3 regions of the Kitasatospora sp. NPDC038210 genome follow, and region 3 is predicted to be linked to each of the others. Evidence: riboswitches for the same ligand, from Rfam matches in the RefSeq annotation. Region 3 holds a riboswitch; each other region holds the start of a gene.
What was found. Region 3 has a riboswitch for S-adenosylmethionine ahead of thrC (threonine synthase). Riboswitches for the same ligand answer to the same signal wherever they lie in the genome.

Region 1 (7,173 bases), on a different contig from region 3:
GGCGAGCAGCACGGCGCCGAGTGCGAGCGCCCCGGGCAGCGCCTGCGCCACCAGGATGCGGCGGTTCGCGGTGGCACCGCCGTACAGGCCGGCCACGACCACGCAGACCAGGAAGAAGAGCTGCGCCTGACGCCCGACCTCGCCACCGGCGACCAGGCCCCAGACCAGCCCGGCCGCGAGGAAGCCGTTGTAGAGCCCCTGGTTGGCGGCGAGCGGCGCGGTGGTGCGGGCGAGCGCGGCATCGAAGCCGGACAGCCTGCGCCCCGGCCCCCGCTCCCACAGGAACATCTCCAGCACCAGGATGTACCCGTGCAGGAGGGCCACCAGGGCGACCAGGACATCGGCGGTCACGCGCATCTTCGGCTCCGGAGCTCGATCCGAACTTCATGGACAGGTGTCCACCATATCTGGACAGGTGTCCATGAAGTCCGGTGTCCCGCGGTCCGGCCGCCGGACCGCGGGACGCCGCACCCGCCGGGCCGATAGGGGGCGGCCCCGGAAGCGGAGCCGGGACGGAGCCGGTCCAGGCCCGGCCGGCCCGCCGCTCCCCCGCGGAGTGGGGCCCGGCTTCAAACCCCCGTCGTCCGCCCGCAGGGCGGGCGGGGCGGCGTCGGGGTGCGTGCAACGCAAGGCGGAGGATGGGGGCACCTCCCGGCCGGAGGCTGGGGGAGAGTCCATGCGGTGGGGGCACCTCCCGGCCGAAGGCTGGGGGCCGTCGGCGACCGGCGACAACGCAGCGAGGTGCGTGCCCCAACGCCGCCCCGCAGACGAGGGTTTGAAGACGGGCCCGTAGTCGTCAGCCGCTCCACGAGGTGGTCGTGGTCGTGGTCGTCCGGGTGGCACCTCCCGCCCCGGCGGTCCGGCCCGCCGGGGCGGCCGGCCGCAGGAAGTCGGGCTCGGAGCCCGCGGTGGTCGTCCGCACGCCCGGGGCGGTGGTGCCGCTCGCCGGACCGGTCGAGGTTCGCAGCGCGGCCGGGCCGGCCGGGGCCGCCGGGGCCCGGTGTGCGCTGGTGGTGCGGCGGGCGGCGGGGGCCGCGGTCACCGCCGGGGACTCGTCACCGCCCGGGGTGACCCGCTCGATCCGCAGCACCAGGTTGCGGTCCTGGCGGTCGCCCGCCGCATCACGGTTGCGGCTGTGCACGGCCTGCGTCAGCACACCCCGGATCTCCTGCCAACGACCCTGCACCGCACGGATGTTGGGGCACCACTCGCCCGCGTGGCAGTGCTCCAGGTCGAGCTGCCAGCGCTCCGCCTCGACGAGGTGGACGGCGCCGACCTCGCCGGGAACCTCCACCGGCGCGGCACCGGGGACGGTCACCACCACCCGCTGCGCGAACCGCCCCTCCACCGCCGTCACCGTGATCCGGCTCGCCCCCTGGTACCAGGCCATCGCTGTCCTCTCCTCGTCCGTCCTCGCGCCGACCGCCGACCGCCGACCGCCGATCACCGGCTCCCGGCTCCCGGCTCCCGGCTCCCGGCCGGCCTCAACCGGTTGCACGGACGGCGCCCCCTCCCGGGTTCGATCCGCCCCGATCCGATCTGAACTCCTCGGCGGACGGCTTCCGTTCAACGGGGCGAATCGAGGGGCCGACCCGGCCCGCGCGGTACAGCTCGGCCAGGGTGTCCTGGTCCAGGGTTGCACGGCCCCGGGTGGGGTGGTCGGCGCGCTGCCGGGCGCCCGCGGGTGAGTCGACGGCTTCCTCGGCCACGGCTCTGTCCCTCGCTCCGGTACAACGGCATCGGCGGGCAGCCGCGGGGACGGTGTGTGGTCAGCCCCGGTGCCTCGCCCTGACGGGAAGACCGTCCCAGCCGCCACCAACGTCCGCCCGACGGCCCGGTCGGCTCGCGCGTTGGTGGTCGTCGGCACCCGTGGGATGCCGTTGGGTCCCGCCGGACCCGCCGCCCCGGTGCCCGGGCGCCCGGGACCGGGCGCTCAGGACCGGGCCGCGAGTGCGGCGGTCAGCTGCTGGACGCCGTCCTCGCCGAAGCGCCGCACCAGGACCGCGATCCAGCCGGCCAGTTCGACCCGCTCGCGCTCGGACCACGCCGCGGCCGAGGGGTGCTCGTCGACCACCAGGGCGCGGGCCAGCATCAGGTGCTCGGCTCCGGGGGCCGGCCAGGCCCGGCCCTGCCGTCCGTGCAGGGCCATCCGCCGGGCCACGGCGATGACCTCCCGGGCGGCGGCCGGGGGGACGCACCACCCGGTCGGGACGGCCCCGGCGGGCCGTTCGGCGCCGGCGGCCGGAGCGGGCGCGGGTTCGGCGTCCTCACCGGCCAGCCAGGCGGCGATCAGCCGACGCGCCGTCGCCTCGTCGTCCGGCCCGCTCCCGCCGCGTCCGGTGCCACCCTGCCCGTTACCGTCCCCACCGCCCGTCATGACCGTCAGTCTGTCACCATCACGGTCCACCGCCCTGGTCCTCATCGGAGCCCACCTCACCCATCTGCCCGGCCCTGGACGCGAGCCGCTCGCCCGCCCGTCGTGTTGTTGAACGGAAAACGTGCTCGCGATTGTTCACCTGGGCGGCACTTTGCCGGAGGAAACCTCGCCGCGCCCCGGACCGGGCCGTCAGGGCCGGGCCGACGCCTGGCCCGGGGCGGTCCGGTCGGCTGGCGTCCCCCGTCGCTCCGCCGGCCGCAGGGCGCCGAGCGCAGGGTCCGAACTGGTCCGCACCAGCGGCGCCGAGGCCGGTCCGATCGCCCCGGTCGTCTCCCGCCGCGCAGCCGGGGCCGCGGCGCCGAGCGCGTCGAGGCGCACTACGAGGTTGCGCGGCAGGTCGGTGCCGGGCACGCCCGGCCAGTGGCAGTCCCGGGCGCGGACCTCCCGGCTGCGCACGCCGCCGGTGTCGGCCACCGGGCCGGGCACCACCTGGACGTCCGGGCGCCAACCGCCGCCCGGCCGGAGGTGTTCGAGCCTCAGCTCCCAGGTGTCCGCGTCGACCACGAGCGACTCCCCCACCCGGCCGGCCAGCACCAGGGTGCCGTACGGGGTGATCACCACCGCCCGCTGGTCGAAGTCGGCGTCCTTGCCGGTCACCGTGATCCGCCAGGATCCGTCGACGAACATCTCACTCCCCTTCCGTGGACGGCCCGGCGGCACAGGCCGTCACGGCCGTCACCGTTGCCACAGGCCGTCAAAGGCCGTGGGGCCCCGAGGTCCGGTGTTCCCGGACCCCGGCGCCCCCGATCGCCCCGATCGGTGCTCGGTCAGGCGCGGCGCTTGGCCCCGACCTTGCGGGCGGCGAACACCAGGCCCGCACCGGCGGCCAGCACGGCGCCGCCGGCCAGGGCGAGCGGGGTGTTGTCCCCGCCACCGGTCTCGGCCAGCGCCGGGGCGGTGCCGGTCGCGCTGGGCGTGGCGGACGGGGTGGCCGCCGGGGTGGTCCCCGGCGCGGTCGGGGCCGGGGTGGTGGCCGACGGCGTGGCGCTCGGCGAGGCCGGGACCGACTTGGTCGGGGTCGGGGTGGTGGCCGACGGCGTGGCGCTCGGCGAGGCCGGGACCGACTTGGTCGGGGTCGGGACCGGGGTCGCCGGGACGGAGGGGGTGATGGTCGGGGTGCCGGTCGGCGTCGGGGTGGCGGACGGGCACAGCGGAACGTCCGCGACCTTCTTGTCCACGTGGGTGTCCGCCAGGGTGTAGCGCCAGGTGTCGCCCTTGCCCGAGTAGCTGACGGTCAGCTTGACGGTGGCGTTGGCGTCGATGCGGCCGTGGTGCTCCTCGGAGCCGCCGACCAGCCTCAGGGTGTAGTCGCCGGCGGCGTTGTAGCGGTTGCCGAGGACGAGCTCGACGTGGCCGGCGTCCGCCCGGCAGCCGACATCCAGCGAGGCGTCGCTCGGCTTCCAGGCGAAGGCGGTCCCGGTGCCCGCCAGTGCGAGGGCGGCGACCGCGCCCCCGGTGACCACGGCTGCCCGGCGTACGTGCTTCATCTGTGCTTCTCTCCTGTGGAGTTCGTGGAGCAGGGAACGCCTTGCGCGCTCCCGGGGGAGATCGGGGGAGCACGCGAGGCGGCGAGCCCGGACCGCCGCCGCCCGCCGTGGCGGCGGGTGACGGCGGTGCAACGCGGCCCCCGACCCCTGCACGGATGGCGTGCCGCGTTCGGTTCACCCCGTTCCCGGTGTCGCCGGCCGCCGCCCCCGGCCCGCGCAGGAGGACCGCGCGTCCGGGCAGCGCGAAGCCGGACGGGACGAAGCCGGGCAGCGCGGGCCGGTGAACCGGTCAGGAGTGGCGCAGGGCCTCGGTGAGCCGGTGGGCCGCCTCGACGACCGCCTGGGAGAGCTGGGCTCCGGGGTGCCGGGTGAGCCGCTCGATCGGGCCGGAGACCGACACCGCGGCCACCACCCGGTTGGAGGGGCCGCGGACGGGCGCGGACACGGACGCGACCCCGAGTTCGCGCTCGCCGATGGACTGCGCCCAGCCGCGCCGCCGGACCCCGCTCAGCGCGGTGGCGGTGAAGCGGGCGCCCTGCAGTCCGCGGTGCAGCCGCTCGGGCTCCTCCCAGGCGAGCAGGACCTGGGCGGCCGCACCGACCTTCATCGGGAGGGTGACCCCCACCGGTACGGTGTCGCGCAGGCCGGAGAGGCGCTCCGCGGCGGCCACGCAGATCCGGATCTCGCCCTGGCGGCGGTAGAGCTGGGCGCTCTCGCCGGTCACGTCGCGCAGGTGGGCGAGGACGGAGCCGGCCGCGGCCAGCAGCCGGTCCTCCCCGGCGGCCGCCGAGAGCTCGGTGAGCCGGGGCCCGAGGATGAACCGGCCCTGCATGTCCCGGGTGACCAGCCGGTGGTGTTCGAGTGCCACGGCGAGCCGGTGGGCGGTGGGCCGGGCCAGGCCGGTGGCGGTGACGAGTCCGGCCAGGGTGGCGGGACCTGCCTCCAGGGTGCCGAGGATCGAGGTGACCTTGTCGAGCACGCCGACGCCGCTCGTGTTGTCCATGGATGGGTACTCCGTCTCGAATCCCGTGAGCGGCGGGTGGGCTTCGCTCACGGGGGCTCCCGGACGGGGAGCCGGGGGGGTGGTCAGCGAGGACGGGCCGGAGAAGTCGGCCGATTGCCTGCGCCGGGCACGAGACGGGTACGCGGAAGGGCCGGGGCGGGAAACGCCCGGGCGAAGGACAGCACAGAGAGCACCGTGTCTCCTCATCTTTCCCGCGCCACAGTGGCGACAGGCCGGAGTTGGCACTGCCCCCGCACGGCACGGCGCGTACTTCGGACGCCGGGTCGAACGGGGAGTTGCCGGGGCTTCGTAGGGCCGGTCCCTCCACCCCTCTGGATGATTCGCGAGGAACGATACAAGATGCCCCGGGCCGCCCGCCAAGCCTCCCCCCTCCCTCGGACGCGATCGGGCCGGCCACGCGGTCGTGGCCGGCCCGGGGGGGCGTTCCTACGGGCCGTCGGCCCGTCGGGTGGTCAGCTCGCCTTCTTCGTGGTGCCGACGCACAGCGCCCAGATGACGAAGGCGTCGAGCGCGATCAGGACGATGGCCCAGACCGGGTAGTACGGCAGCCACAGGAAGTTGGCGATCATGCTCAGCCCGGCGACGGCGACACCGACGACCCGGGCCCAGGCTGCGCCGCTGAAGAGCGCGACACCCGCCAGCACCAGGACGACCCCGATGATGACGTGGATCCAGCCCCAGCCTTCGGTGTTCATCGAGTAGACGTAGTGCCGGGTGACGACGATCAGGCTGTCCTTGGTGATGGCGGCGATCCCCTGGAACACCGCCATGATGCCGCCGGCGATCATCATGACCCCGGCGAAGATGGTCCACCCGGTCGCGAAGGGACGGGGTTCGGGGGCGTGGGTGCTGGGGCCGGCCCCGGCAACACTGCTGGTCATGACATTGACTCCTTCGGTGGCAACCGCCTCGCGGGGAGCGGGAGACGGGAGGGGCGGGCAGCCGGGCGCAGGGGCCCGGCTGCTCGCATGACGACCGCCTGGAAGGGAACAGAAGTCCTACGTTCACGGTAGGGCCGGACTCCCGTCCTGTCGTGCGCGGACCGCGACGAGGTCACGGACCGTGACGCCGCGTCCGTGAGGTCGGCCACGACGTCGGCCACCAGGCCGGCCACGAGGTCGGCCACGAGGTCGGCCACGGGTTCACCCGCGGGCCCCGGCGCCGGCGGGCACGGGACGGTCGGTGTCGCCGTGCCAGGTGGGCCAGCCGAGCAGCCGGGGGCGTTCGGTGACCCACGCGCGGGTGTCCGCGCCGACCTCTGCGGTGATGAGGTCCTCCAGCCGGGCGCTGTACCGGGCGACGAGGTCGCGGTGGGCCGGATCGGCCGCGAGGTTGCGCACCTCGCCGGGGTCCTCCTCCCGGTCGTAGAGCACCACGTCGTTCTGCGCGTACAGCGTCTCGGGGCCGGTGGGGCGGTTGGGCCGGAGCGGGGAGAAGTAGCGCCCGAAGCTGTACCGCCGGTCGAGGTAGCCGCGCAGGAAACCGCGCTTGTCCCAGTCCGGGCGCAGCTCCCCCGACTGGATGCGCTGCTGGGCCCGCGGGTCGGCGAACTCGAACCAGAACCCGGCGTCCAGGGCGGTGATCGACTCGACGGCGGTGAGCACGCCCTCCCGGACCTCCCTGCCCTCCAGCACCGGTGCCAGGGAGTGACCGTGCAGGTCGGGGAAGCGGGAGGCGGTGGCCGCCCGGTCCAGGCCCGCGAACTCCAGCAGGGTGGGCGCGATGTCGACCGCGGAGGCGAGCGCGTCGGTGCGGCCGCCGCCGGGCGCGTCCGGGTGGCACAGCACGAACGGGACGTGGAAGTTCTCGTCGTAGAGCAGGTTGCCCTTCTGGCGCAGGCCGTGGGAGCCGGCCATCTCGCCGTGGTCGGAGGTGAACACGACCACCGTCCGGTCGGCCTGGCCGGAGGCCTCCAGCGCGTCGAGCACGACGTCGATGCTGCGGTCGACGTCCCGGATGGCGTTGAGGTAGAAGTTCAGGCCGTCGTACCAGTGCCGGTCGTCGGCCACCGGGCCGAACACCGTGTCGAGCATGCGGGCGAACTCCGCCACCGCCGGCGCCGCGCCGGACAGGTCGTCGTGCAGGCTGGCGGGCAGGTCGAAGTCCCAGCGGCGGCGGTAGAGCGGGACGTCGGCGGGGCCGCGCGCCAGCACGGCGTGCGCGAGGCCGAAGGGCAGCCGCACCCGGGGCTTCCCGCCGTAGTCGAAGCTCATGATGTCGTGCGG
Region 2 (7,173 bases), on a different contig from region 3:
GCAGGAAGGCGATCAGACCACCCGTCACGTGCAGGCCGTGGAAGCCGGTGGTCAGGTAGAACACCGTGCCGTACGGGTCGGAGGACAGCGACAGACCATCCTTCTTGACCAGCTCGGTGTACTCGTAGACCTGGCCGCCGATGAAGACCGCGCCCATGACGAACGTGATGATGAACCACATGCGGAGCTTCTTCACGTCACCGCGCTCGGCGGCGAACACGCCGAGCTGGCAGGTGAGCGAGGAGAGCACCAGGACCGTGGTGTTGACCGAGGAGAACGCCACGTTGAGGGCGTGGGCCTTCTCGGTCCAGAACTCGGCTCCCTTGACGGAGCGGAGCGTGAAGTACATCGCGAAGAGGGCCGCGAAGAACATCAACTCGGAACTGAGCCAGACGATCGTTCCGACGCTGACCATGTTCGGCCGGTTGACCGATCCGTGCGCGTGCCCGGTTTCTACTGCTGTTGCTGTCGCCACGACGGACATTATGTCGGTCCCTTATTCCGTCTTCACGCCGGGGGGTGTCCCTCGGAGTGTCCGGTGCGTGCGGTATGCCCGCTTGGGGGCCGACGGGGTGGGTGTACGGGGGCTGAGCAGCGGCGTGTCCCTTTTCTGACGGTTCCTCGGCGCACTCTACGACCCCGTTGCCCGGCGCGTCGATGCACGGTCGGAGCAGCGGCCGGAGGTAGGGGAGCGGGCCGGGGGTCGGCCGTACGGGTGGACCGGGCGGGTCCGGGTGACGGGCAGTCCTCCAGGAGGGTGAGGCCGGGGCGCGGCGGCTTGAGGAGGAACGTGCGCGAGGGGCACTCGGCGGAGGGTGATCGGGAGTAGCATCCGGATCAGGCGAACGTGGTCCGGATCACACTTGAGGGAGCAGGGTCCATGGCGTACACGACCGATGAGACGCTCACCGTCCTCGTCTACAGCGACGACCGCAACACCCGCGAGCAGGTGCTGACGGCACTCGGCCGTCGGCCCGCCGAGGATCTTCCGGAGCTGTCCTACCTGGAGTGCGCGACCACCCCGGCGGTGCTCAAGGCGCTGGAGAAGGGCGGCGTGGACCTCTGCGTGCTGGACGGCGAGGCGGTCCCGGCCGGCGGGCTGGGGCTCGGGCGCCAGCTGAAGGACGAGATCTACGGCTGCCCGCCGGTGCTGGTGCTGATCGGCCGGCCGCAGGACTCCTGGCTCGCCGCCTGGAGCCGGGCCGACGCCGCGATCTCCCACCCGGTGGACCCGGTGGCGCTGGCCGAGGCGGTCGCCACCCTGCTGCGGACCCGACTGGCCAAGCGGGCGCCGGCCGCCCGCTGAGCGGCGGCGTCTCAGTACTAGAGAAGACGGGGCCCTGGGGGCCCCGCCGCTCGATAGGCTGGCTCCATCCGTACGGACGCCCCCCGGAGCGGGGGGACAGACGACAGCTGGAGTCAGCCATGGTGAACGCGAACCCTGCGAACGGCGGTAGCGACCCCGCGCAGGTGGTCCGCTCCTGGCCGGATCTCCTGACGGCCCTGTTGAAGGGGGAGGACCTCGACCGCTCGTCCACCGCGTGGGCGATGGACCGGATCATGAGCGGCGAGGCCTCCCCCGCCCAGGTGGCCGGCTTCATGATCGCGCTGCGGTCCAAGGGCGAGACGGTCGACGAGGTCACCGGTCTGGTGGACGCGATGTACGCGCACGCCGAGCCGCTGGACATCGCCGGCCCGGCGGTGGACATCGTCGGCACCGGCGGCGACCGGGCGAAGACCGTCAACATCTCCACGATGTCGGCGATCGTCGCGGCGGCGGCCGGCGCCAAGGTGGTCAAGCACGGCAACCGGGCCGCCTCCTCCTCCACCGGGTCCTCGGACGTGCTGGAGAAGCTCGGGGTGGCGCTGGACCTCTCCGCGCGGCGGGTCGCCGAGGTGGCCGAGGAGGTCGGGCTCACCTTCTGCTTCGCCGCGAAGTTCCACCCCTCGATGCGGCACGCCGCCACCGCGCGGCGCGACCTCGGGGTGCCGACCGCCTTCAACATCCTCGGCCCGCTGACCAACCCGGCCAAGGTCACCTCCCACGCCATCGGCTGCTTCGACACCCGGCTGTCCGGGCTGATCGCCGGGGTGCTCGCCCGGCGCGGCTCGACGGCGCTGGTCTTCCGCGGCGACGACGGGCTGGACGAACTGACCATCACCACCACCTCGCGGGTGTGGGTGGTGCGCGACGGGGTGGTCACCGAGACCTCCTTCGACCCGCGGGAGGTCGGCATCGAGCTGGTCGGCATCGAGTCGCTGCGCGGCGGGGACCCGGCGTACAACGCGGAGGTCGCGCGCCGTCTGCTGGCGGGGGAGCGCGGGCCGGTGCGGGACGCCGTCCTGCTGAACACGGCGGCGGCGCTGGTCGCGCTCGACCTGGGTGACGCGCCGCTGGCCGAGCAGCTCGCGGCGGGCATGGCACGGGCGGCGGAGGCCATCGACTCCGGCGTCGCACAGGAGCTGCTGCGGCGCTGGTCGGAGGCCACCAGCCGTAGCTGAAGCGGTGGTTGGGAGCCCGGGCCGGAAACTCCGGCGCGGGCTCCCCGGCTGTCCGGATGGTGGATGCCCGTTTGACCGCCCGCCGGACGCGACCCTAGAGTCGGCGCCAGGTCATGAGTGACAGCGTCAAGCCCCAGCTTGCTGTCCGGCAACCCTCCGTCCGTGGCGGGGTGCCCTGGGTGAGGACCGGGTCGCCACGGCAAGCCGTCCGTGCGACAAGCGCGGACACCCGACGAGTGGCACTCCCGGGGTCCCAGACCCCTGAAGGAGTGCATCCTCATGTCCTCTCTCGCCACCGAGACCACCGCCCCCCTCGCCGTGCTCGGCTCCGACGTCCAGGTCCCGCTCGCCAGCGGTGAGAAGGTCGGCTACGCGGCGCTCGACTACGCGGCCAGCGCGCCGGCACTGCAGCGGGTCTGGGACGACGTCGCCGCCTACGCGCCGTACTACGGCAGCGTGCACCGCGGCGCCGGGTACCTCTCGCAGCTGTCCACCGACCTCTTCGAGCAGAGCCGCCGCACCGTCGCCGAGTTCCTCGACCTGCGCGAGGGCGACCAGGTCGTCTTCACCCGGGCCACCACCGACTCGCTCAACCTGCTGGCCGCCGCCGTGCCGGCCGGCACCCGGGTGTTCGCCTTCGAGACCGAGCACCACGCCTCGCTGCTGCCCTGGGCGCACGCCGGACTGGACGTGACCTACCTGCGCGCGCCGCGCTCCCGGGCCGAGGCGGTGGCCGCCCTGGACGCCGCGCTCGCCGAGGCGCCCGAGGGCCCCAAGCTGCTCTGCGTCACCGGCGCGTCCAACGTGACCGGCGAGCTGTGGCCGGTCGCCGAGCTGACCGGGACGGCGCACCGGCACGGCGCCCGGGTGGTGCTGGACGCCGCCCAGCTGGCCCCGCACCACCGGGTCTCGGTGCGCGAGCTGGACGTCGACTGGATCGCCTTCTCCGGCCACAAGATCTACGCGCCGTTCGGCGCCGGGGTGCTGGCCGGCCGGGCGGACTGGCTGGACGAGGCCGAGCCGTACCTGGCCGGCGGCGGGGCGACCCGGACGGTGGCCCGGGAGACGGACGGCTCGGTGGCCGTGCAGTGGCAGACCGGCCCGGCCCGGCACGAGGCCGGCTCGCCGAACGTCATCGGCGCCTACGCGATCGCCTCGGCCTGCCGCGCCCTGGGCGAGGCCGGCTTCGACGCCCTGGAGGCCCGTGAGCGGCAGCTGGTCGACCGGCTGACCGCCGGGCTGGCGGAGGTCCCGCAGGTCAAGGTGCTGAACCTGTTCGGTGCCGGCTCGGCCCGGGTGGGCGTGCTGTCCTTCGTCGTCCGGGGCTGGAACAGCTCGCACTTCTCGGCCGCGTTGTCCGCCGAGTACGGCATCGGGGTGCGCGACGGCCTCTTCTGCGCCCACCCGCTGGTGCGCACCCTGCTGGACGACGAGGCCACCGCCGTCGAGTCCAGCTGCGGCGCTCCGGACCCCTCGCTGCCGGGCGAGCGCAGCCTGAACGCCATCCGGGTCAGCTTCGGCGCCGGGACCCCGGACGAGCACATCGACCGCTTCCTCACCGCCGTCCGCGAGCTGGTCACGGACGGCGCGGCGTGGAACTACCGCAACGAGGGCGGGCGTTGCGTCGCGGACACCCGCCGGGAGGGCTGAGCCCGGGCGCGTCGGGAGGGCTGAGCCCGGGCGCCCCGCTACTCGTCCAGGCCGAGGGCGAAGGCCGCCTCCAGGTCGTGCTGGGAGTAGGTGCGGAAGGCGATCTGGGTCTCGGTGTGGGCCACGCCGGGGACCTTGTTGAGCCGGCCCGGGATGACCTCGGCCAGGTCGTCGTGACGGCGCACCCGGACCATCGCCACCAGGTCGTATCCACCGGTCACCGAGTACACCTCGCTGACGCCCTCGATGGAAGCGATGGCCTCGGCGATCTCCGGGATGCGGTCGACACTGGTCTTGATCAGGACGATGGCGGTGATCACTGTTCGCGCTCCTTTGTGGGGTGCCGCCAGCGTATCGGGCGTCAGCCGGGCCGTCTCGGGGGGTGGCGGACCACCGTGCAGGTGTAGAGGAAGCCGGCCGAGAAACCGATCACGTGGACCAGGTAGGCCACCCCCGGGCCCGCCGAGTGCACCGACCACCACTGCAGCGCGAACCAGAGGCCGAGTACCAGCCAGGCCGGGAAGCGCAGCGGCAGGAAGAACAGCAGCGGGACGAGGGTGGTCACCCGGGCGCGCGGGTGGAAGCGCAGGTAGGCGCCCAGGACGGCGGAGATGGCGCCGGAGGCTCCGATGAGCACCCGCGTGCAGTCCGGCGAGTGCGCCTCGGCGAGCGCGAAGCCGTACGTGGCCAGGCTGCCGGCGGCCAGGTAGAAGACGGCGTACCGGGCCCGGCCCAGCCGTCGCTCGACGGTGGGGCCGAAGACGTGCAGGAAGAGCAGGTTGCCCAGCAGGTGCAGCCAGCCGGCGTGGAGGAAGAGGCCGGTGAGGGCGGACAGGGCCGGGTGCTTGCCCGGGGTCGGGGCGGCCGGGCAGCCGGGGACCGGGTCGGGTGCCTCGGTCAGCTGTTCGGCGGTGAGCGGCCGCCCGGTCAGCAGTTCGGCCGGAACGGCGCCCCAGCGCTGCTCGTACCGCTGCTCCGCGCAGACCCGGGCCGGGCCGGTGCCGTACAGCGGATTGAGCCCGGCGGCCGGGCCGAGGAGGAAGACCAGGGTGTTGACCGCGATCAGCGCGTAGGTGACCGCCGGGGCGGCCACCTCCGGCCGGCCGCCCCGCGCGGCGGTGTGGTCGGGGGCCGCGAGCGCCATGCGGCCAAGCATCCCTCCGGGCGCCGCAGGTGACACGGCGGTTTACGGCAGGTGGACTAGCCCCGCTATTCCGCTGACCGGTGGTCGCGATGGTTGCCCCAGGCAATAGGCTTGGGGCGGGCATTCCCGCCTCCCGCCGCCGACGCCGGGGCTCCGGGGGGAGCGCCTAGCCCACGCAGGGACCACCCGAGAGGACCCCCGATGACCGTCCCCGCCCTGACTGCTGAGACGCGCTGGCGCTGCACCCTGTGCGGCAACCTCACCCGGTTCGACGTGACCCGCACCGCGCGGGTGACCGAGTTCCTGCACTTCGACCTGGCCGGCGACTCCAAGGTCGAGGAGACCGAGGTGCTGAGCGAGACCGTCGAGTCGGTGCGCTGCCGCTGGTGCAACGCCGTCGACCAGGTCGAGCTGGTGGCCCGTCCGGGTGCCGAGGGCGCGGAGGCCCCGGCCGAGCAGGGCTGATGCCCGCGGGTGCGGCGGGCGGCGCGCAGCGCGCCCGCCCGCCGCACCGGACAATACGGAACAAGACGCACGGGGCGTGACGACGGGGGGTCGCGGCCGTACCCCGCCGGAGAACAGGATCGGAGCCGAGGACGTGGTGGACGCAGCGAAGGAGCCCGGCGAAGCGCAGGGGCTTCGGCCCGCTGCGCAGGCGCAGGTGCCGGACGCCGGGACGGGACCGGCGGAGGGCGCTGCGTCCGGAACCGTCGACGCGGCGGCCGGCGGACCCGGTGCCGTCGGGGCGCAGACCGCTTCGTCCGGCCCGGCAGACCCGGCCGAGTCCTCCGACGCCTCCGGGGCCGCGTCGGAGCGCGGCGCCGAGAAGCTGGACCGGCCGCTGCCCGAGGGAGTGCGCCGACGGGTGGTCGGGCTGGCCTCGGACGCGCTGGGCGGACTGCCGCCGGGCGAACTCCCGCAGAGCCTGCGTCAGTACGTGAAGTTCACCCCCGCGCGGCGCGCCAAGTACGCGGCCACCGCGCTGGCGGCCGCGCTGGAGGCGGAGCCGGCCTTCCGGGTGCGGATAGCGGAGCGGCTGCGGCTGGGACAGCCGGACCTGGTGAGGGCGCTGGAGTCGGGCAGCGTCCCCGGCGCCGCCGATCCGATGGACGTCGCGGCCGCCGCCTACCTGGTGCGCTCGGCGGGCTGGAGCCGGCTGGTCGCCGAGGCCGGCGAGGAGGCCGAGCGGGCCGGCGCCGAGGACGCGGCCGCGGAGGCGACCCGGCTGGTGGAGAAGCTGCAGGCCGAGCTGGCCGAGGTGCGGGCCACCGCGCGGGCGGACCTGGACCGGCAGCGCGTGGAGTTCGAGGGCGTCCGGCGGGAGGCCGAGTCGCTGCGCAAGAAGGTGCGGTCGCTGGAGAGCGACACCCGCCGGGCGCAGGCCGAGACGCGTCGGGTGGCCGGGGAGCTGGAGGCGGCGAGGGCCCAGGGCGCCGCCGAGCGCAGCGCGGCCGAGACCGAGGCGCGGCGGCTCAAGCACCGGCTCTCGGAGCTGGAGAACGCCGCCGAGCAGGGCCGCCGGTCGGCCCGCGAGGGGCGAAGCGTCGAGGACATGCGGCTGCGGCTGTTGCTGGACACCGTGCTGCAGTCGGCCCAGGGCCTGCAGCGGGAGCTGGCGCTGCCGGTCGCCCAGATCCGCCCGGCGGACCTGGTGGAGGCGGTGGTGCCGGGCGCGGCCTCGCCGCACGACGTGGCGCGGCGCGGGCTGGCCGAGGACGACCCGGCGCTGCTGGACCAGCTGCTGGCGATCCCGCAGGTGCACCTGGTGGTGGACGGCTACAACGTGACCAAGACCGGCTATCCGACGCTGCCGCTGGAGCAGCAGCGGATCCGGCTGCTGGGCGGGCTGGCGATGCTGGCCCAGCGCACCCAGGCGG
Region 3 (7,173 bases):
TGACCTCGGGGGTGCCGGAGACGATCTGGGACGGGTCGAGCGGGTCGGGTTCGAGGTCGGCCGCGGGGATGTTCAGGACGAAGCTGGGCGTGGTCATGGGGTGACGGTAGCCGGGGCCGGAGAGCGGTGGGGCGAGCACTGTGTGTCGGGGTCGCGCGGGAGAATGACACTCCGTAGTGGTCGGCGGAGGTGTGCGCGGTGGGCGAGCTGAGTGAGCGGGACCGGGCGGTGCTGGCGCTGGAGGGGCGGCAGTGGCGGACGGCGGGGGCCAAGGAGCGGGCCATCCGGGAGGAGCTGGGGCTCTCCTCCACGCGGTACTACCAGCTGCTGAACGCGCTGCTGGACCGGGAGGAGGCGCTGGCGCACGCACCGGTGCTGGTCAATCGGCTGCGGCGGATCCGGGCCGCTCGACGGGCGGCCCGCTAGGGGGTGGGCTGCGGGCGGCCGGGGGGTATGGGCCTCGGTATGGGATTCGAAGAGACGTGGGTGCCGGGGACCGAGGCCGGGCGGGACGGGGTGCGGGCGATCCTGCGGGCGCCCCGGGACGCGGTGATCGGGCTGGACTTCGACGGGACGTTGGCGCCGATCGTCGCCGACCCCGGGCAGGCGAGGGCGCATCCGGGGGTGGCGGGGGCGCTGCGGGTGCTGGCCCCGGCGGTCGGGGCCGTGGTGGTGGTGACGGGGCGGCCGGCGGCGCTGGCGGTGGAGTACGGCGGGCTGGCCGGGGTGCCGGGGGTCGTGGTGCTCGGGCACTACGGGGCCGAGCGCTGGGAGGACGGCGAGGTGACGGCGCCGGAGGTCCACCCGGGGGTGGCCGGGGCGCGGGAGGCGTTGCCGCTGGTGACGGCACGGGTGGGGGCACCCGAGGGGGTGTGGGTGGAGGACAAGGGGCGCTCGGTGGCGGTGCACACGCGGCGTACGGCGGAGCCCGAGGGGACCTTGGAGCTGCTGCGGGCGCCGGTGGCGGAGTTGGCCGCCGAGTACGGGCTGGTGGTGGAGCCCGGACGGCTGGTGCTGGAGCTCCGGCCGCCGGGGGTGGACAAGGGCGCGGCGCTGACCGGGTTCCTGCGGGAGCGCGGCGCCCGGTCGGTGCTGTACGCGGGGGACGACCTCGGGGACGTGGCGGCGTTCGCGGCGGTGGAAGAGCTGCGCGCGGACGGGCTGGCCGGGCTGCTGGTGTGCAGCGCGGCGGTCGGGGACGCGCCGGTGAAGGAGCTGGCCGACCGCGCGGACCTGGTGGTCGCGGGGCCGGCCGGGGTGGTGGAGCTGTTGGCGGCGTTGGGGGAGGCTCTCACGGGGAGTTGAGCGGGGCCAGCGCGTTGAGCTGGTCGAGGAACCACTGCTGCGGGGGGAGTGCGGTGGCCGCCGCCGCGAGGCGCTTGGTGCGGCCGGCGCGCTCCTCCTCGGGCATGGTCAGCGCGGTGTGCAGGGCGTCGGCGGTGGCGATGACGTCGTACGGGTTGACCGTCAGGGCGTCGTCGGCGAGCTCCGCGTGGGCGCCGGCCTCCCGGGAGAGGACGAGGGCGCAGCCGCGGTCGGAGACGACCGGGACCTCCTTGGCCACCAGGTTCATGCCGTCCCGGATCGGGTTCACCAGGGCGACGTCGGCCAGGCGGTAGGCGGCGAGGGAGCGCGGGAAGTCGTCGTTGACGTGCAGGATCAGGGGCTGCCAGTCCGGGGTGGCGAACTCGGTGTCGATGGCGTCGGCGAGTTCGCGGACCTGCGCCGTGTAGTTGCGGTACTCGGCCAGGTCGGTCCGCGACGGGTAGGCGAAGGCGATGTGGACCACGCGGTCGTGCCACTCGGGGCGGGTGCGGAGCAGGTGCCGGTAGGCCAGCAGGCCGCGGACGATGTTCTTGCTCAGCTCGGTGCGGTCGACCCGGACGATCGTGCGCCGCTCGCCGACGGCCTCGCGCAGGGCGGCGAGGCGTTCGTCCACGTCGGGGCGGTGGGAGCGTTCGCGCAGGAAGTCGGCGTCGGCGCCGAGGGCGTGGACGCCGAGGGCGGTGGTGCGGCCGTCGAGGGTGACGGTGAGCGCCTCGTGGTCGACGTCGGCGCCGAGGAGGTCCGCGCAGCAGGCGGCGAAGGCGCGGGCCCAGCGTTCGGTGAGGAAGCCGGCCCGGTCGGCGCCCAGGATGCCGGTGAGGACGGCGCGGGCGACGTCGTCGGGGAGCATCCGGTAGTACTCGGGCGGGGCCCAGGGGGTGTGCGAGAAGTGGCCGATCCGCAGGTCGGGGCGGGCGGCGCGGAGCAGCGCCGGGGCCAGGGACAGGTGGTAGTCCTGGACGAGGACGGCGGCGTTCGGGGCGGCCTCGGTGGCCAGCGCCTCGGCGAAGGCCGTGTTGTAGGCCCGGTAGGCGGCCCATTCGGTGCGGAAGTCGGCGTCGAAGGCGGGGGCGGTGGGGGTCGCGTACAGCAGGTGGTGGACGAACCAGAGGGTGGAGTTGGCGACGCCGTTGTAGGCGCGGGCGAAGGTCTCGGGGTCGATGTCCAGCATCCGGACGGCCTGCCCGCCGACGTCGTGGCCGGCCAGGTCGAGGCGGCCGTCGGGGGCTTCCGCGGCGGCTCTGCGGTCCGCGGCGCCGAGGGCCGCGCAGACCCAGACGGCGTTCGGGTCGTCGATGGCGGAGAGGCCGGAGACCAGGCCGCCGCCGCCGCGCCGCAGGGTCAGCGTGCCGTCGTCGGCGGTGCTGAACGACACCGGTCCCCGGTTGGAGGCCACCAGGACGGGGGCGGTGCCGGTCGCACTCGAACGTTCGGTCGTGAGATCGCCCATGGTTGGCATGTTGCCGGGCGCCCGGCGTGGCAAACCCGTCATCGGTGGGTGGCGTATTCGGGGACGGTGTGCATCGGGGGGCGTTCCAGGGCGGTCACCGGGTGGGTGTGGGCGAGGAAGGCGCGGGTCTCCGGGTCGCGGGCGAACTGGGTGAGCTCCGGGCGGACCAGGTCGGCGGAGGCCTTGAGCCGGTGGGCGCGGTCGAGGCGTTCGAGCGCGGTGCGGTAGATGGTGGCGGCCATCCGGCCGAGGGCCTGGCCGTCCTGGTGGCGGTGGTGCCGGACGCCGACGTCCACCTGGGCCAGGGCGTCCAGGCCGACCAGCTCCAACGCGTCGACGAGCAGGCCGAGTTCGACGCCGTAGCCGGTGGGGAAGGGCAGCCGTTCGAGCAGTGAGCGGCGGGCCGCGTACTCGCCGCCGAGGGGCTGGACGAAGCCGGCGAGTTCCGGCCAGTGCAGGTTGAGGAGGGGGCGGGCGACGAGTTCGGTGACCCGGCCGCCGCCGGCCGGGAGGACGGCGGCGCGGTCCCCCGCGGCGGAGCCGCTCAGTGCGACTTCGAGGGGGCGGTCGTACATGGCCTTGACCAGCTGGATGGACTCGTCGGTCAGCAGCGGCCCGACGATGCCGGAGACGAAGGCCGGGTCGAACTCGCGCAGGTCGGCGTCCACGAAGCAGACGATGTCGCCGCGGGTGACCAGAAGCGAGCGCCAGAGCACCTCGCCCTTGCCGGGGGCGGCGGGCAGCCGGGGCAGGATGGCGTCGCGGTGCTCCACCCGGGCACCGGCCTCGGCGGCGGCCTCGGCCGTGCCGTCGGTGGAGCCGGAGTCGACCACGACCAGTTCGTCGACCAGCGGGAGGCGTTCCATCAGCTCGCGGCGGACGGTGCGGACGATGTCGCCGACGGTGGCCTCCTCGTCCAGGGCGGGGAGGACGACGCTGATCGTGCGGCCGGTGCGTTCCTTGGCCGCGAGGAGGGTGTCGACCGGCCGGTCGGCCGCGCTCCAGGAGCGGCGGCGCAGCCAGGACGCCGCCTGCGGGAGGAGCTCGGGAGTCGGTTCGGCGGGCACGGAGGTCTCCTCGGCGGGTCGGGTGGGACGGGTCATCTCGCGTGGCGGACGGTCCCGTTCAGGATTGGCGCCTTCGGATACAGTCTTCGTACAGCGGTAGGACCCATGCACGCCGGGGTCGCCGTCGAGCACCACCACAATTTCACAAGCTCATCCAGAGGGACTGAGGGAACGGCCCGTTGACGTCCCGGCAACCTTCTCGCGCGGCTGTCGACGACAGGCCCCGGCGGGACAGGTGCCAATTCCGGCCTGTGGCGCGTCCGCGCTGCGGGGAAGATGAGGAGAGAGGCCTCGCCGTCATGGCTATCGACACTGCCGCACCTGTTTCCGTGGACCTCGGCCCCGCCGCCGCCCTGTCCTGTCGGGAGTGCGGAACCCGCTTCCCGCTCGGTCCCAGCTTCGCGTGCCTGGAGTGCTTCGGCCCGCTGGAGATCGCCTACGAGTTCGGCAGCGAGGGCGCCGAGGAGCTGCGCAAGCGGATCGAGGCCGGCCCGACTTCGGTCTGGCGGTACGCGCCGCTGCTGCCGGTGCCGGCCGACGTCGCCTCCAAGCCCAACCTGAACCCGGGCTGGACCCCGCTGGTGAAGGCGGACAACCTGGGCCGCGAGCTCGGTTTCACCGCGCAGCTGCACATCAAGGACGACTCCGGGAACCCGACGCACTCGTTCAAGGACCGCGTGGTGGCCTGCGCCATCGAGGCGGCGCGGGCGTTCGGCTACACGACGCTGTCCTGCTCCTCCACCGGCAACCTGGCCGGTGCGGTGGGCGCGGCGGCCGCCCGGGCCGGCTTCCGGTCCTGCGTGTTCATCCCGCACGACCTGGAGCAGGGCAAGGTCGTCATGGCCGGGGTGTACGGCGGCGAGCTGGTCGGCATCGAGGGCAACTACGACGACGTGAACCGCTTCTGCTCGGAGCTGATCGGGGACCCGGCCGGCGAGGGCTGGGGCTTCGTCAACGTCAACCTGCGGCCGTACTACGGCGAGGGCTCCAAGACGCTGGCGTACGAGATCTGCGAGCAGCTCGGGTGGCGGCTGCCGGAGCAGATCGTGATCCCGATCGCCTCGGGCTCCCAGCTGACGAAGATCGACAAGGGCCTGCAGGAGCTGATCAAGCTCGGCCTGGTCGAGGACCGGCCGTACCGGGTCTTCGGCGCCCAGGCCGAGGGCTGCTCCCCGGTGTCGGCCGCCTTCAAGGCCGGCCGGGACGTGATCAAGCCGGTCAAGCCGGACACCATCGCCAAGTCGCTGGCGATCGGCAACCCGGCCGACGGCCCGTACGTGCTGGACATCGCCCGCCGCACGGGCGGCGCGGTGGAGGACGTCACGGACGCCGAGGTCGTGGCGGCGATCCGGCTGCTGGCGCGGACCGAGGGCATCTTCGCCGAGACCGCGGGCGGGGTGACCGTCGGCGTGCTGAAGAAGCTGGTCGAGACCGGGCAGCTGGACCCGGCCAAGGAGACCGTCGCGATCAACACCGGCGACGGCCTGAAGACCCTGGACGCCGTCTCCGACGCCGGGATGAGCGCCGTCATCCGCCCGACGCTGGACGCGTTCCGCGCTGCCGGCCTCGCGTCCGCCTGAACCACGCCGCCGGCCCCGTGCCCGCCCCGACCGCTGCCCCGCAAGGCCGCACCCCCGCAAGGAGAGTCATGAGCGCCAACGTCCGCATCCCCACCATCCTGCGCACCTACACCGGCGGCGCCGCCGAGGTGACCGCCGAGGGCGCCACCCTGGCCGAGGTCATCGCCGACCTGGAGAAGAACCACGCGGGCATCTCCGCCCGCATCCTGGACGACACCGGCAAGCTGCGCCGTTTCGTCAACGTCTACGTGAACGACGACGACGTGCGCTTCGCCGAGGGCCTGGCGACCGAGATCGAGGACGGCGCCGGCGTCTCGATCATTCCGGCGGTGGCCGGCGGCTGCTGAGCCGTCCCGCGCGCCATTCGGCCGCCCGTGCGTACGGAATTCCGCTCTCCGTATGTACGGGCGGCCGGTTGCATTCCGGCGGGAATATTTGCGGGTCGAGTCGGAGTAGAGTGTCGCTCGGTTGGGAACAGGGGTTCCCTCTCGGCCGTTCGCGGCGTTCCGCCGGGCTGGGCCCGGCCGATGGGACCGGGCCGTGAAACATGTCAGGCCGATGTCAGAATTACCGCGGGGATTTGGGTAATTCGTCCGCTATGTCCCGCGTGGAATGCCGAGATTTTTCCGGTTCGGCCCGTCCTGTCCCTTGCTGCCGGGGCGGAATTACCGGCGGTTGACCCTGTTGCAGAGGGCTTCGGTCCGGATACATTCAGCGGCGGTCGACGCAATCACCCGCTCACCGGAGCCCGTTGGGCGTTCCGTGCGGACGGTTGCGGCGTGCACGGCTGCGCCCAGGGGGGGTTCCCCGGGCGGGCCGTCAACCAACCCGGGCCCGCGACCTGCGGGCGCGTGAAGGGCCAGCACAGCACTAGGGGAGTTCGGAATGGCTCAGGGCACCGTCAAGTGGTTCAACGCGGAGAAGGGCTACGGCTTTATCGCGGTCGACGGTGGTGCGGACGTCTTCGTCCACTACAGCGCGATCCAGATGGACGGCTACCGCACCCTTGAGGAGGGCCAGCGGGTCGAGTTCGAGATTTCCCAGGGACAGAAGGGCCCGCAGGCGGACATGGTTCGCGCGGCGGTCTGACCCCTTCCGACTCCAGGAGCTCGGCGCGGCCCACGGCTGGTGACCGCTCGCTTCTCGACGGGCCCGTACGACACGCGTCGTACGGGCCCGTCGCCGTTCCCGGGCGGCCCCCGGGGGTGGTCCCAGCGGCGGCTCGCGGGTTGGCGATTGGGCTTGCACTCGACCACCCGGAGTGCTAATCATTGGCGTTAGCACTCACAGCGTGAGAGTGACAGCGGACCGGGTCGGTGAGGCCCCCGGGAGCGGTAGGGGAAAAGACCCCCGCACACCAGGGCCGTCCGTCGCGGGCACCCCTTGGTCCGAGCAGTCGACCGTGTCCCGGAGGACCACTTCTGATGGCCAAGATCATCGCCTTTGATGAGGAAGCTCGCCGCGGCCTTGAGCGTGGCATGAACCAGCTCGCCGACGCAGTGAAGGTCACGCTCGGCCCCAAGGGCCGCAACGTCGTGCTGGAGAAGAAGTGGGGCGCCCCCACGATCACCAACGACGGTGTCTCCATCGCCAAGGAGATCGAGCTCGAAGACCCGTACGAGAAGATCGGTGCGGAGCTCGTCAAGGAGGTCGCCAAGAAGACGGACGACGTCGCGGGTGACGGCACCACCACCGCCACCGTGCTCGCCCAGGCCCTGGTTCGCGAGGGTCTGCGCAACGTCGCCGCCGG

Region 1: another riboswitch for S-adenosylmethionine. It lies ahead of ACZ7KX_RS01665 (IclR family transcriptional regulator); the one in region 3 lies ahead of thrC (threonine synthase).
Region 2: another riboswitch for S-adenosylmethionine. It lies ahead of ACZ7KX_RS12325 (aminotransferase class V-fold PLP-dependent enzyme); the one in region 3 lies ahead of thrC (threonine synthase).

The regions. Positions count from the first base shown of each region.
Region 1 covers NZ_JBVJYK010000001.1:385,816-392,988, reverse strand. The annotation lists gene ACZ7KX_RS01690 (DUF1304 domain-containing protein) at 1-357, opposite strand, end outside; gene ACZ7KX_RS01685 (hypothetical protein) at 797-1,390, opposite strand; gene ACZ7KX_RS01680 (hypothetical protein) at 1,934-2,377, opposite strand; gene ACZ7KX_RS01675 (hypothetical protein) at 2,567-3,064, opposite strand; gene ACZ7KX_RS01670 (LPXTG cell wall anchor domain-containing protein) at 3,205-3,924, opposite strand; gene ACZ7KX_RS01665 (IclR family transcriptional regulator) at 4,214-4,927, opposite strand; SAM riboswitch class I at 5,128-5,270, opposite strand; gene ACZ7KX_RS01660 (DUF7144 family membrane protein) at 5,401-5,829, opposite strand; gene ACZ7KX_RS01655 (sulfatase-like hydrolase/transferase) at 6,091-7,173, opposite strand, start outside.
Region 2 covers NZ_JBVJYK010000005.1:144,406-151,578, forward strand. The annotation lists gene ctaE (aa3-type cytochrome oxidase subunit III) at 1-484, opposite strand, end outside; gene ACZ7KX_RS12315 (response regulator) at 881-1,306, shown strand; gene trpD (anthranilate phosphoribosyltransferase) at 1,426-2,502, shown strand; SAM riboswitch class IV at 2,612-2,730, shown strand; gene ACZ7KX_RS12325 (aminotransferase class V-fold PLP-dependent enzyme) at 2,782-4,152, shown strand; gene ACZ7KX_RS12330 (Lrp/AsnC family transcriptional regulator) at 4,191-4,472, opposite strand; gene ACZ7KX_RS12335 (rhomboid family intramembrane serine protease) at 4,514-5,296, opposite strand; gene ACZ7KX_RS12340 (hypothetical protein) at 5,498-5,761, shown strand; gene ACZ7KX_RS12345 (NYN domain-containing protein) at 6,126-7,173, shown strand, end outside.
Region 3 covers NZ_JBVJYK010000019.1:70,379-77,551, forward strand. The annotation lists gene ACZ7KX_RS31290 (cupin domain-containing protein) at 1-97, opposite strand, end outside; gene ACZ7KX_RS31295 (DUF3263 domain-containing protein) at 199-426, shown strand; gene otsB (trehalose-phosphatase) at 466-1,305, shown strand; gene ACZ7KX_RS31305 (alpha,alpha-trehalose-phosphate synthase (UDP-forming)) at 1,292-2,776, opposite strand; gene ACZ7KX_RS31310 (glucosyl-3-phosphoglycerate synthase) at 2,815-3,843, opposite strand; SAM riboswitch class I at 3,991-4,126, shown strand; gene thrC (threonine synthase) at 4,143-5,423, shown strand; gene ACZ7KX_RS31320 (MoaD/ThiS family protein) at 5,492-5,770, shown strand; gene ACZ7KX_RS31325 (cold-shock protein) at 6,309-6,512, shown strand; gene groL (chaperonin GroEL) at 6,848-7,173, shown strand, end outside.